Regions from separate parts of the Acidovorax sp. KPB24-07 genome, predicted to be linked through region 1. Evidence: predicted binding sites of a transcription regulator. Region 1 holds the regulator's gene; the other holds the start of a gene.
What was found. The regulator FNR, encoded in region 1, switches genes on or off when oxygen is low (the NO sensors DNR and NnrR bind a similar motif). The targets are predictions, from matches to a motif close to TTGATNNNNATCAA.
Positions count from the first base shown of each region.

Region 2: a site for FNR is predicted at 2,086-2,099, ahead of AC27IQ_RS08985 (universal stress protein). Genes of this name have one in related genera too.

Region 1 covers NZ_BAAJYS010000116.1:559-7,437, forward strand. The annotation lists gene hemN (oxygen-independent coproporphyrinogen III oxidase) at 1-968, opposite strand, end outside; gene fnr (fumarate/nitrate reduction transcriptional regulator Fnr) at 1,146-1,865, shown strand; gene AC27IQ_RS13365 (hypothetical protein) at 1,897-2,190, opposite strand; gene AC27IQ_RS13370 (FixH family protein) at 2,236-2,520, opposite strand; gene ccoG (cytochrome c oxidase accessory protein CcoG) at 2,606-4,054, opposite strand; gene ccoP (cytochrome-c oxidase, cbb3-type subunit III) at 4,165-5,079, opposite strand; gene AC27IQ_RS13385 (cbb3-type cytochrome oxidase subunit 3) at 5,104-5,241, opposite strand; gene ccoO (cytochrome-c oxidase, cbb3-type subunit II) at 5,262-5,891, opposite strand; gene ccoN (cytochrome-c oxidase, cbb3-type subunit I) at 5,911-6,879, opposite strand, start outside.
Region 2 covers NZ_BAAJYS010000054.1:12,320-19,198, reverse strand. The annotation lists gene AC27IQ_RS08995 (LysR family transcriptional regulator ArgP) at 27-938, shown strand; gene AC27IQ_RS08990 (TetR/AcrR family transcriptional regulator) at 992-1,660, shown strand; gene AC27IQ_RS08985 (universal stress protein) at 1,608-2,030, opposite strand; gene AC27IQ_RS08980 (metallophosphoesterase) at 2,156-3,001, opposite strand; gene AC27IQ_RS08975 (LysR family transcriptional regulator) at 3,035-4,003, opposite strand; gene AC27IQ_RS08970 (hypothetical protein) at 4,130-4,570, shown strand; gene AC27IQ_RS08965 (efflux RND transporter permease subunit) at 4,639-6,879, opposite strand, start outside.

The DNA.
Region 1 (6,879 bases):
TCGCAATCGGGCTGGGTGCTGTAGCCCTGGAAGTTGCGGTGCAGCCGGCCCTGGCGCTTGGCCACGGCCAGGGCGTCGCCCGGCAGCGCGAAGTGGTCCATGCCCACATAGACGTAGCCGGCGTCCTGGAACGACCGCAGCGATTGCGACAGCATGGCCACCTTCGACGCCGCCAGCGGCAGATCCGCCGGCACGATGCGGCGCTGCGGCTTGAAGCGCTCGGGCAGGTGGGCGTAGGCATACAGCGCGATGCGGTCCGGCCGCAACCGGCCCACCTGCTCGAGCGTGCGCTCGAAGGACTCGGGTGTCTGCCGCGGCAGGCCGTAGATCAGGTCCACGTTGATGGACTCGAAGCCCAGCGCACGCGCGCTGGCCACCAGGTCGAAGACCTGGCTGGCCGGCTGGATGCGGTGCACGGCCTTCTGCACTTCGGGGTCGAAGTCCTGCACGCCGAAGCTCAGGCGGTTGAAGCCCAGCTCCGCCAGCAGCGCCAGCCGGCCCGCGTCCACCGTGCGCGGATCGATCTCGATCGAATACTCGCCGCCGGGCGCAAGCGTGAAGCTGCGCTGGAGCATGGCCATCAGCGACCGCAGGCCGTCATCCGACAGGAACGTCGGGCTCCCCCCGCCCAGGTGCAGCTGGCTCACCACCTGGCCCACGCCACACTGGGCCGTGTGCAGGTCGATCTCGCGGCTGAGATAGCGCAGGTACACCTCGGCCCGCTCGGGGTGGCGGGTGATGATCTTGTTGCAGGCGCAGTAGTAGCACAGCGACTCGCAAAAGGGAATGTGCACATACAGCGACAAGGGCAGTGCCTTGGCGGCCGACCCCAGGCGGCGCTGCTGCAGCGCGAGAACGTAGTCGTCCTGTCCGAAGGCCTCCACGAACCGGTCGGCGGTCGGGTAGGAGGTGTAGCGGGGGCCGGGCACGTCGAAGCGGCGCAGGAGTTCAGGGGTGACAGCGATCATGGGATTTCCTTGTGCCTGCCCAATGTGCCGCAGGCCCCGGGGGAAACCCTTGACCTGGGTCAAGGGTTCTGCAGGCGCACGCTGCCACAATTGATCCATGACAGGTGCCCGGCGTTCGCCCGGGCTCTACCACCCTGCCGGCCGCCCGCCCTCCCCTCACCACAAAGGCCTTTTCCCATGAATCCGCAAACCATCAAAGTGGCATGCTCGAACTGCAACCTTCGCGAGCTGTGCATGCCGCTGGGCCTGAACGATCAGCAACTGCAGCGGATCGACGACATCGTGGCCGTGCGCCGCAAGGTCAAGCGGGGGGCCACCCTGTTTCGCAATGGCGAGCCCTTCAGTTCGCTCTTCGCCATCCGCACCGGCTTCTTCAAGACGTGCGTGGCCACCGAAGACGGCCGCGACCAGGTCACGGGCTTTCAGATGGCCGGCGAGATCATCGGCCTGGACGGCATCGTCAGCGACCACCACACCTGCGACGCCGTCGCGCTGGAAGACGCCGAGGTCTGCGTCATGCCCTTTGACCGCATCGAGGAGCTGTCGCGCGAGGTCACGGCGCTGCAGCACCACGTGCACAAGATCATGAGCCGCGAGATCGTGCGCGAGCACGGCGTGATGCTGCTCCTGGGCAGCATGCGGGCGGAAGAGCGCCTGGCGGCCTTCCTGCTCAACCTGGTGCAGCGCCTGCATGCCCGGGGCTTCTCGCAGTCCGAACTCGTGCTGCGCATGACGCGCGAGGAAATCGGCAGCTACCTCGGCCTCAAGCTGGAGACGGTGAGCCGCACCTTCTCGAAGTTCGTCGAGGACGGCATCGTCGAGGTCAAGCAGCGCCACGTGCGCATCCTGGAGACCGCGGCGCTCAAGCGCATCGTGAACTCGCAGAACTGCCACTGAGCGGCCGGCCTGCGGCACCGGCGCTGGCATTTCATGCGCCCGGGTGGTGGCGCGCGCAGTCGGCGGGCCGGTCGGTCACGGGCACGGGGCAGCGGTTCAGTTCGAACGGCGACATGGCCAGCAGCGTGGTGAGTGCGCTCGACGCCATCGTCACCAGCCAGAAAGCGAAGAAGGCGATGGTGTAGACCCCCTCGCGCGAGAGCGCCAGCGGCCGTCCGAACCAGTGCATGTCCTGTGGGTCCACCAGGGCAAAGACCAGCATTTCCAGCACGCCCGCCATCAGGAAGGCGGGCCATGCAATCCACATGAGGCGTTGGGTCCACATTGCGCTTGTCTCCTCGTTTCGGGGGGTGGTGCGGACAGGCCGCCTTCAGCGCGGCTGGTCCTGCACGGGGGTGGCCGCATGGTTGCGCGCCTTCATGGCCGGGGCCAGGCTGTTCGGCGCGCCCTGCAGCGTCTTGTTGATCTCGATGCCCTGGCGGTAGTAGTCCTCGGCCACCACCGGGTCGGGGCGCACGACCGCCACCCACAGCGTGGTGAAACCCGCCACGACCACGATGGCCGGCCCGGCAATGACCATCCAGACGAAGCCGAACTTCCACCAGGGAGCGGCCGAAGGAAGGGGAGCCGGTGCGGCGGCGATAGGGGATGGCATGGTGTTCACTCCTGACAGGAAAAGAAGAAATGCGGTCGGAACAGCGGTCTGGCGCCTGAAACGGTGACGGTGTGGCCGGCGGCGCTCATCGCGGCACCAGGAAGACCGACTTCTCGGCGACATGGCCGCCCGAGCCCAGCGCCTGCACGTCGAACTGCACGGCATGCGATCCGGGCGGCGCGGAGCCGTAGGGGATCTGCAGGCGCACGGCCACCCAGCGGGACTCGGCCGCGCCGATCTCCACCTCGGCGTCGGACGCCACGCGCAGCCCCTGCAGCCCGCTCGCTCCGATGCGGTAGCGCTGGCCGGACTCGGTGGCATTCATGATCTGCAGGCGGTAGATGTTCTCCAGCTGCCCACCGGCCACGATGCGCGAGAGCGCGGCGCGGTCGCGCACCACGTCCACCTTAAGCGGCGTGCGCAGCACCAGGCTGGACAGCAGCCCCACGCACAGCGCCACCAGCAACGCGCTGTAGACCAGCACGCGGGGGCGCAGCACGCGGCGCAGCATCTGCGCCCGGCCCCAGCGAGCCGCCACGCCGTTCTGCGTGGAAAAGCGGATCAGCCCCCGCGGGTAGTGCATCTTGTCCATCACGGTGTTGCAGGCGTCCACGCACAGCCCGCAGCCAATGCACTCGTATTGCAGGCCGTTGCGGATGTCGATGCCCACCGGGCACACCTGCACGCACAGCGTGCAGTCGATGCAGTCGCCCAGGCCCCGGGCCTTGTAATCCACCGTCTTGGTGCGGGGACCGCGCGGCTCGCCGCGCGCGTCGTCGTAGGTGACGATGAGCGTGTCGCGGTCGAACATGGCGCTCTGGAACCGGGCATAGGGACACATGTACTTGCACACCTGCTCGCGCATGAAGCCGGCATTGCCGTAGGTGGCGAAGCCGTAGAACAGCACCCAGAAGATCTGCCAGCCGCCCTGCATCGCCAGGAGCTCGCCCGACAGTTGGCGGATGGGCACGAAGTAGCCCACGAAGGTGAAGCCCGTCCACAGCGCCACCGTGATCCAGAGGAACTGCTTGAGCGCCTTCTTGCGCACCTTCTCGAAGGTCCAGCCCCCGGCATCCAGGCGCAGGCGGGCGCTGCGGTCGCCCTCCACCCGGTGCTCGATCCACATGAAGATCTCGGTGTACACCGTCTGCGGACAGGCGAAGCCGCACCACAGGCGCCCCGCCACCGCGGTGAACAGGAACAGCGACATCGCGCTGACGATGAGCAGGCCCGTGAGGTAGATGAAATCCTGCGGGTACAGCACCAGCCCGAACAGGTAAAAGCGCCGCGCCCCCAGGTCGAACAGCACCATCTGCCGCTCGCCCCACTGCAGCCAGGGCAGCGCATAGAAAACGAGCTGCGTGAGGGCCACCATGGCCCAGCGCCAGCGGGCGAACAGGCCGCGGATGGAGCGCGGGTAGATCTTCTTTTGCGCCTCGTACAGCGACACCATCTCGGCGGCCGCATCGGCGGCGCCAGGCGCGACCGGGGTGATGGGAATGACCTTGCGGGCAGGCCCGCTGGGTGGCTTCATGGCAGTTCTCGAAGGGTGGGCCGGCAAGGGAACGCGTCAGCGGCTGCGCCGCCGGCCAGGGCGCGCCGCGGGAAAGGCCCGGATCGCGTTCCCCGGTGGCATCGGCGCCGTCAGCGCACCGCGTTCGCGCGGTGGGACAGGCCCCATACGTAGGCGGTGAGCACGCCGATCTGGGCCTCGGTCAGCTTGTCGGCCTGGGCCGGCATCACGTTGACCTTGCCGTGGTTGACCATGGCGGTGATGGCCGCCTCGCCCCAGCCGTGCAGCCAGACGTCGTCGGTCAGGTTGGGCGCGCCCAGGGCCGTATTGCCCTTGCCGTCCATGCCGTGGCAGGCCGCGCAGGCGGTGAACTTGGACTTGCCCAGCGAGGCGCGCAGCGAGTCGTGCGGGCTGCCCGACAGGCTCAGCACATAGTGCGCGAGGTTGCGGATGTCCTCCGGCGAACCCACGGCCGCGGCCATGGGCGGCATGGTGCCCATGCGGCCCTTCTCCAGCGTCTCGCGGATGTTCTCCGGCGCGCCGCCGTGCAGCCAGTCGTTGTCGGACAGGTTGGGAAAGCCCTTGCTGCCCCGTGCGTCCGAGCCGTGGCACTGCGCGCAGTTGTTCATGAACAGGCGCTCGCCAATGGCCATGGCCTCGGGGTTGGCCGCCATGTCCTCGGTCTTCATCGCGGCGAACCGGGCGTACAGCGGCGCGAGCTCGGTGCGCGCCTTGGCCATCTCGGCCTCGTACTCGCCGGCCTGCGTCCAGCCGAACTGGCCGGCGAAGCGGCCCAGGCCCTGATAGACGGCCAGGTAGCCGAAGCCGAAGACGATGGTGAGCACGAACAGCCACATCCACCAGCGCGGCATGGGGTTGTCCATCTCCCGCAGGTCCTCGTCCCAGACGTGGCCCGTGGTGTTGTCGGTGCTGGGCGCGACCTTCTTGCGGGCCGTGATCCAGAGCAGCAGCAGGCAGCCCAGGATGCCGACCACGGTCAGCCCCGCCACATAGACCGACCAGAAATTGTGGGTGAAGTCACTCATGTCGTTCTCATTGTTTTTTGCGGATCAGTCTTGCTCGAAGGGCAGGCGCGCGGCCTCCTCGAACCGGGCCCGGTTGCGGCGCGAGAACGCCCAGACCAGGATGCCGAGGAAGCACGCCAGCGATGCCAGCGTGGCGACGATGCGCACAGTGGTGATGTCCATGACCAGCTCCTTGCGGTTCGTTACTTGAGGGCGCGGCCCATGACCTGCAGGTAGGCCACGAGCACGTCCATCTCGGTCTTGCCCTTGACCTCCTCGGACGCGGCGGCGATCTGCTCGTCGGTGTAGGGCACGCCCACCGTGCGCAGCGCCTTCATGCGCGGCGCGGCCACGGCGGGATCGACGGGCGTCTTCTCCAGCCAGCTGTAGGCGGGCATGTTGGATTCGGGCACCACGTCGCGCGGGTTGTTCAGGTGGATGCGGTGCCACTCGTCGCTGTACTTGCCGCCCACGCGGTGCAGGTCGGGGCCGGTGCGCTTGCTGCCCCACTGGAAGGGGTGGTCGTACACGAACTCGCCGGCCACCGAGTAGTGGCCGTAGCGCAGCGTCTCGGCGCGGAAGGGGCGGATCATCTGCGAGTGGCAGTTGTAGCAACCCTCGCGCAGGTAGATGTCACGGCCCAGCAGCTGCACCGCGGTGTAGGGCTGCACGCCCGTCACGGGCTCGGTGGTGGACTTCTGGAAGAACAGCGGCACGATCTCGGCCAGGCCGCCGATGGCGACCACCAGCACGATCAGCACGATCATCAGGAAGTTGTTGGTTTCGATCTTCTCGTGCGAGAAGCCGGCCGATTTGGGGTTGTGTTCGGACATGGAATGGGCTCCTCGGGGCTCAGGCATGGGCCGTGTTCACGGCGGGGATCGACACCTTGACCGAGCGGCCCGAGATGGCGGTGGCCCACACGTTCCAGGCCATCACCAGCATGCCGCCCAGGTACAGCAGGCCGCCGGCGAAGCGGACCACGTAGAACGGATAGGTGGCCTTCACGCTTTCGACGAAGGTATAGGTGAGCGTGCCGTCGGGGTTGACCGCGCGCCACATCAGGCCCTGCATGACGCCGGCGATCCACATCGCGGCGATGTACAGCACGATGCCGATGGTGGACATCCAGAAGTGCAGCTCGATGGCAGGCACCGAGTGCATCTTTTCCCGGCCGAACAGGCGCGGGATCAGGTAGTACAGCGAACCCATGGTGATCAGGCCCACCCAGCCCAGGGCGCCGGCATGCACGTGGCCGACGGTCCAGTCGGTGTAGTGGCTGAGTGCGTTGACGGTCTTGATGGACATCATCGGGCCCTCGAACGTGGCCATGCCGTAGAACGACAGCGACACGATCAGGAAGCGCAGGATGGGGTCGTCGCGCAGCTTGTGCCAGGCGCCCGACAGCGTCATCACGCCATTGATCATCCCGCCCCAGCTGGGGGCCAGCAGGATCAGCGAGAACACCATGCCCACCGATTGCGTCCAGTCCGGCAGCGCGGTGTAGTGCAGGTGGTGGGGGCCCGCCCACATGTAGGTGAAGATCAGCGCCCAGAAGTGCACGATCGACAGGCGGTAGCTGTACACCGGGCGGCCGGCCTGCTTGGGGATGAAGTAATACATCATCCCGAGGAAGCCCGCGGTGAGGAAGAAGCCCACGGCGTTGTGGCCGTACCACCACTGCACCATCGCGTCCTGCACGCCGGCATAGGCCGAGTAGCTCTTCATCCAGCCGGCAGGCACTTCGGCGCTGTTGACCAGGTGCAGCAGCGCCACCGCCAGGATGAACGCGCCGAAGAACCAGTTGGCCACGTAGATGTG
Region 2 (6,879 bases), on a different contig from region 1:
TCAGAACCTCTAATGCACGCACGCCCATGAGCAGCTTCGATCCCGCCGCACTGGAATGCCTGGCCGCCATCGTGGAGGAGGGCGGTTTCGAGCGCGCCGCCCAGCGCCTGAACGTCACGCAGTCGGCCGTCTCGCAGCGGCTGCGCGCCCTGGAGGCGCAGGTGGGCTCGGTGCTCATCGTGCGCAGCCGGCCGCTCAAGCCCACCACCGCCGGCCAGCTGCTGCTCAAGCACACCAAGCAGCTGCGCCTGCTGCGCGCCGACCTGGAGCGCGACCTGCAGGAACTCGCCCCGAGCGCCCCCGGCGGCGCGCGCGAGGACGAGCGCATCTCGATTGCCATCAACGCCGACAGCATTGCCACCTGGGCGCTGGAGGCGCTGCACGATCTGGTGCGCCAGCGCCTGCCCGTCGAGATCATCGTGGACGACCAGGATTTCACGCAGGAGTGGCTGCGCTCGGGCCAGGTGCTGGGCTGCGTCACCACGCTCAAGCAGGCGCTGCGCGGCTGCAAGGTGGTGCCGCTCGGGGCCATGCACTACGTGGCGGTGGCCTCGCCGGCGCTGGCGGCGCGCTACCTGCCGCACGGGCTCACGCCGCACAACTTCCGCGACGTGCCGTTCCTGTCGTTCAACCGCAAGGACGACATGCAGGCCGAGTTCGTGATGCGCGCCTTCGGCCTCAAGCGCGTGGCGCTGCACCACCTGTTCGTGCCCAGCTCCGAAGGCCAGGTGCGCGCCGCCACCGCCGGCTGGGGCGCGGGCGTGGTGCCCGAATTGCTGGTGCGCGGGGCGCTGGCCGACGGCAGCCTGGTGGACCTGGCGCCCGGCCATTCGCTGCCGATCCAGCTGTACTGGCACTGCTGGAACCTCGAATCGGAGGTGCTGGATGCGCTGTCCGAGGCGCTGACCCGCACCGCGGCCCGCATGCTGGCGGTGTAGGCCCCGGGCTGTCCCGGTACCGGGGGCCGCGGCCGGTCGCTAAGATGCGCCGCATGAACACGCCCCCGTCCCGCCCCTCCTTCAAGGCGCAAATGCACCAGGCACGGGAAGAGGCCATCGTGGCGGCTGCGGGCCGCCTGCTCGGCGAAAAGGGCTTCGAGGCCATGACGCTGGACGACGTGGCGGCCGAAGTGGGTGTGGCCAAGGCCAGCCTGTACAAGCACTTCGCCGGCAAGGACGACCTGTGCGCCGCTGCCATGGTGCATGCCGTGGACCGGCTGCAAGGGTTTTTGCAGAGCGTGCCGCCCGGCCAGTCCGCCATCGAGCGCCTGCAGGCGCTGCTGCGCTGGATGCTGTCGCTGCAGCTGACCGACGAGATGCCCCTGCTGCTGAGCCGCAATTCCGGTCTGGCCGGGCCGCTGCGCGACTGCGAGCGCTACCAGGCGTCGCTGCAGACCGCCAGCGCGCGGATCACCACCTGGATCGTGGAAGCCCAGGAGGCCGGCCAACTGAACGCCCAGTGGCCGCCCGACGTGGTGCTGTGGGCGCTGCTGGCCCGTTCGGCCGACCCGCTGCCGGCCATGCTGCGCGCCACCGGGCGGTACACCGATGCGCGCATCCTCGACTGGGCGGTGGAGACGTGCTTCGGCGGCCTGGCCGCGCAAGGGGTCAGCGCACCAGCAGCACCGGCACCTGGCTGTTCGCCAGCACCTGGGTACTGACCGAGCCCATCACCAGCTTGCCGAGCGCGCCGTGGCCGTGCGAGCCCATCACGAGCAGGTCGAACTTTCCGGTGTCCGCCACCTTGCCGAGGGTTTCGCCGATGGGGCCGGTCTTCACGATCCGCTGGGCCACCACCCCGTGGCGGGCGAGGAACTTGACCACCGGGCCGATGATTTTCTCGGCCTCTTCGGCGTGGTATTTCTCGACGGTTTCCTTGCCCAGGGCCGCGCGGGCGCGGGGCGGCAGGGCGGGCTGCACGGTCACCACGGTGTAGTCGTGCGTGCCGGCCAGCAGTTCCTCGTGGGTGGCGAGGTAGGCGAGCATTTTCTTGGTGTACGGGCTGCCGTCGACGGCGAGGAGGATGTTCATGAAGACGTCTCCGAAAGAGAAGGGACCAGACTAATCTGCGCGTGCGCCTGTTGTCTTGACCTGCGTCATCTTTGTATGCCCTGCGCGGCGAAAGCGCCGGCGTGGAAGCCGGCACCTGCGAACGATCATACGGTGGCGGTGAAATGCGGCGAGAAGGTGTCCTGCTCGCCCTTGCGGGCATAGCCCAGGGGGTTGGCCACCACGCGGCAGCGCCAGGGCGTTCCATCGGCCCGCGCGCCCTGCACCGTGTAGTCGCTCGGCGAATGCAGGTGGCCGTGCATCCACAGCTGGGCATGGGGCAGCAGATCGTCCAGCGCATTGCAGAACCCCGCGGTGCCGGGAATCAGCCCGTAGCGCGGGTCGGCGCTTTTCAGGCTCGGGGCGAAGTGCGTCACGGCCACGGTGGGACCGTCGAACGGGCGCGCGAGCGCGTCGCGCAGCCATGCCTGGCAGGCCAGGGACTGCTCGCGCATCGGCTCGGCCAGGAAGGGCTCGCCGCTGCGGGTGCCGCCAGTCTTGCGCAGGTAGAAGTTGGCGGCGCGAAAGGCCTTCTCGCGCTGGCGCAGGCGGCGCGCGAGGTCGGTGCTGCCCTCGTCCTCGGCCAGTGCGTCGAAGTCGCTCCAGAGGGTGGTGCCGACGAAGCGCACGCCCTCCAGCACCACGCTTTCGCGTTCCAGCCAGATCAGGCCCAGGCGGTCGCACACCTGGCGCAGGCGCTGCTGGGCGGCGTCGAAATCCTGCATGTCGTATTCATGGTTGCCGGGCACGAACAGCACGGGGGTCGGCCAGCCGGCGAACTGCGGCAGCGGGGAAAAGCGCGCCAGCCCGAAGTCGTCGTCGGCCAGCTGCGAGCCGGATTGGTAGGAGCCGATGTCGCCGGCCAGCACGAGCACGTCGGCGCCCGGGGCGGGGCTGGGGGCGAAGGCGGGGTGGGCTTCCAGGTGCAGATCGGACAGCAGTTGAATCTTCATGCGCCGATTGTGGAGGCTGGCGCGGTGCCGCCGTCAGGCCACGGGAGGGCGCCGGGCCGTGGGCAGGGCCGAGCGCGCCATCGCGCCCCGCAGCCAGCGGTGGGCCGCATCGTGCAGGCGGCGGCGGTGCCACAGCGCATCGACATGCACCGTGGGCAGCGGCATGGGCAGCGGGCGCCACACCAGTTCGCCGGCGATGCTGGCCACGCCCACGAAGTGGCGCGGCAGCACGGTGAGCAGGTCGGTGGTGGTCACCACGCGCCCAGCGGTGAAGAACTGGTTCACCGTGAGCACGATGCGCCGCTCGCGGCCCAGCGCGGTGAGCGCCTCGTCGATGAAGCCGTAGGGCTTGCCGGAAAAGCTCACCAGCAAGTGGCGCGCGCTGCAGTACAGGTCGAGCGTCATCGGCACCTGGGCGAGCGGGTGGCCGTGGCGCATCACGCACACGTATTCGCCGTCGTAGAGGCGCACGCTTTCGAAGGCCACCACGCTGTCGGTCTGGGCGCGTGCGGTCAGGTCGGCCATCACCGCGGGGAAGTAGCCCACGGCCATGTCGGCGGATTCGTCGTCCAGCATGCTGCGCGGGTCGCGCGTGGTGAGCGGCACCACGCGCACGGACACCCCGGGCGCCTCGCGCTCGATGATCTCCACCAGCGGCGGGATCAGCGTGGCGCCCGTGGCGTCGGCCATGGCCAGCACGAACGTGGAACTGGCGGTGGCAGGGTCGAAATCCCCCGGCGCCAGCGACTGTTGCAATTGCGCCAAGGCCTGCCGCACCGGCGGCCACAGTGTGAGCGCCCGGGGCGTGGGCTGCACGCCCTGCCCGCTGCGCACCACCAGGTCGTCGCCCAGCACCTCGCGCAGGCGCCGCAGCGCGTTGCTCACGGCCGGCTGGGTAAGCGACAGCTTGTGCGCAGCTCGGGTGAGGTTGCGCTCGGTCATCACCTCATCGAACACGCGCAGCAGGTTCAGGTCAAGCGAGCGGAAGTTGAGAGGCAGCATGTTGAACCATCACTTCAATGAATGACTGAGATTCAAAATATAAAGTGGAACAGCCATGGGGTAAACCCTAAGATTCACCCATTCGCCCGGCAATTTCGCCAAAAGCGTCTGAAAAGGGTCCTCATCATGGCAAATTTTGTACACATCGAATACCGCACCGAACACCCCGGCGTGCAGCGCGCAGAGCGCTTCGCCGCTTCCCTGAAGGGCGCTGCCGCCAGCCTGGACGGCGCACGGGGCGCATCCTCCCTCCTGCTGGCCGCCGTCGTGGCCGCCGTGCTGGTGGTCGCCAACCAAGTGGTCGACACCCGCGCCGAAGGCCACATGCTGGCCGCTTGGATGGTCATGTGGGTGATCGCCTTCGCCGCGCTGGCCCTGCTGGCCGGTCCCGCCCGCCGCGCCAGCGCTGTGTTGCGCTCCGGCTACAAGGCCTGGGCCGAAGCCCGTCGCCGTGAAGCCGAGGACGAAAAGACCTGGAACGCCGCACTGTACGACGCCCGCATCATGGCCGACCTGAGCCGTGCCATGAATGGCATCGCGGTGGACAACATCCGCCGCTACTACTGAGATCGGCGGCCGGACCGGCCGCGAAGTCTCCCCATCAAGGGCGCCCCACCAGGCGCCCTTTTTCTTTTTCATGGCGCGCCGGGTACGGGCTCCCCACCCCCTGCCAGCCACCGCTGGCGCCAGCGCTCCAGGCCGTAATAGATGACAGGGGTGGTGTACAGCGTGAGCAACTGGCTGACCGCCAGCCCCCCCATGATGGCCAGGCCCAGCGGCCGGCGCAGCTCGGAGCCTTCGCCCGTGCCGAGCACCAGGGGCAGCGCGCCGAGCAGGCCTGCCAGATTGGTCATCAGGATCGGGCGCAGCCGCAGCGCCGCCGCACGGCGGATCGCCTGCTGCGGCGGCAACCCCTCGCGGCGCTGGGCGTCGAGCGCGAAGTCGATCATCAGGATGGCGTTCTTCATGACCACGCCGATGAGCAGAAACAGCCCCAGCAGCGCCATGAGGCTGAACGGGGTGTTGGTCAGCCACAACGCCAGCAGCGCGCCAACGCCCGCCGGCGGGACGGTGGAGAGGATCGTGAGCGGGTGCACCAGACTCTCGTACAGCACCCCCAGCACCAAGTACACGGCCAGCACCACGCCCAAGATGAGCCAGGGCTGCGAGCGCACCGCGCTGGACCGTGCCGCGTCTTCCCCGGACGGCGCCAGGTGCACCGAGGCGGGCAGCATCACGCGCGCCATCACGGCGTTGAGTGCACGCTGGCCCTGCTCCTGCGTCACGCCGGGGGCGAGGCTGTAGCCAATGTACATCGACGCGAACAGCGCGTCGTGCCACACCTGGTCCTCCGCCAGCCCGTAGCGCCACGTGGCAAAGGCCGTGAGCGGCACGCGCGATCCGTTCGGGGTGAGCACCTGCATCTGCGCCAGCGATTGCGGCTGCGAAGTGAAGCGCGGGTCCACCTCCATCACTACGCGGTACTGGTTGAGCCGGTCGTACAGCGTGGTCACCTGGCGCTGGGCGTAGGAGTTGTTCAGCACGGACGCCACGGCCTGCATGTCCACCCCCAGGCGCTGCGCGGCCTCGCGGTCGATGTCCACCACCACCTGCTGCGCGCCACCGTCGCTCACGGCCTGCACGTCGGTGAATTCCGGTGCCTCGCCCATGGCCAGCGACACCTTCCGGGCCCAGGTGCGCAGCGAGCGCACTTCGCCCGAGCGCAGGATGACCGCCGTATCGGCCTCGCCGAACGACACGCCGCCGATCTGGATGTCCTGCTCGATGCTGGGGCTCAGCACCCCGCCCGGCACGGCTGGCGCCTTCTCGCGAAGCCGGTTGACCACGGCTTGCGTCGGCTCGCCGCCACGCTCCGCCAGGGGTTTGAGGCTGACGATGAAAAAACTGTTGGCGATGCTGCCGCTGCCGCCGCTGGTGCCGGCCACGTGGGCCACGGCCGGGTCGGCCAGCAGCAGGCGGCGGTAGGCCTCGATCTTGGGCTGCATGACCTGGAACGAAAAGCCATCGTCGCCGCGGATGAAAGCGTGGACGATGCCGGTGTCCTGACGCGGCATCATGATCTTGGGCAGCGACTGGTAAAGCCACACGTTCACGCCCACCACGGCCAGGAAGGCGAGCAGCACCACGAAGCTGTGGCGCAGCGCCCAGCCCAGGCTGCGGTCGTAGCCGTGGCGCAGGTCGGCCAGCATCGCGGCGCTGGCGGCCCCCACGCGAGCGGTCCAGGCATGCCGCGCCTGTGCCTGGCGTGCGCTGCGCTGCCCGCGCAGCCCATAGGCGCACAGCACAGGCGTGAGCGTCAGGGACACCACCAGCGAGATCACCACCGCCGCCGCCAGCGTGATGGAGAACTCGCGGAACAGCCGCTGCACCACGCCGCCCATGAACAGGATCGAGACGAAGACCACCACGAGGGCGAGGGTCATCGCCACCAGCGTGAAACCCACCTCGCCCGCGCCGCGCAGCGCGGCGCGCAACGGCGTCATGCCGCGTTCGATGTAGCGCTCCACGTTCTCCAGCACCACGATCGCGTCGTCCACCACCAGGCCGGCCGCCACGATGAGGGCCATGAGCGACAGGTTGTTGAGCGAAAAGCCCGCCAGGTACATCACCGTGAACGTGCCGATGAGCGACACCGGGATCGCCACGGTGGGAATGAGCGCCGTGCGCAGCCGCCCGAGAAAGGCCGCCACCACGGCCACCACCAGCGCCACCGACAGAGCGAGCGTGAGATGCGCCTCGCGCAGCGTGGCCCGGATGCCTTGCGAACGCTCGACGACGATGTCCAGCCGCGCGCTCGCAGGCACCAGTGTGCGCAGGTAGGGCAGCTGCGCACGGATCGCGTCCACGGTCGCCAC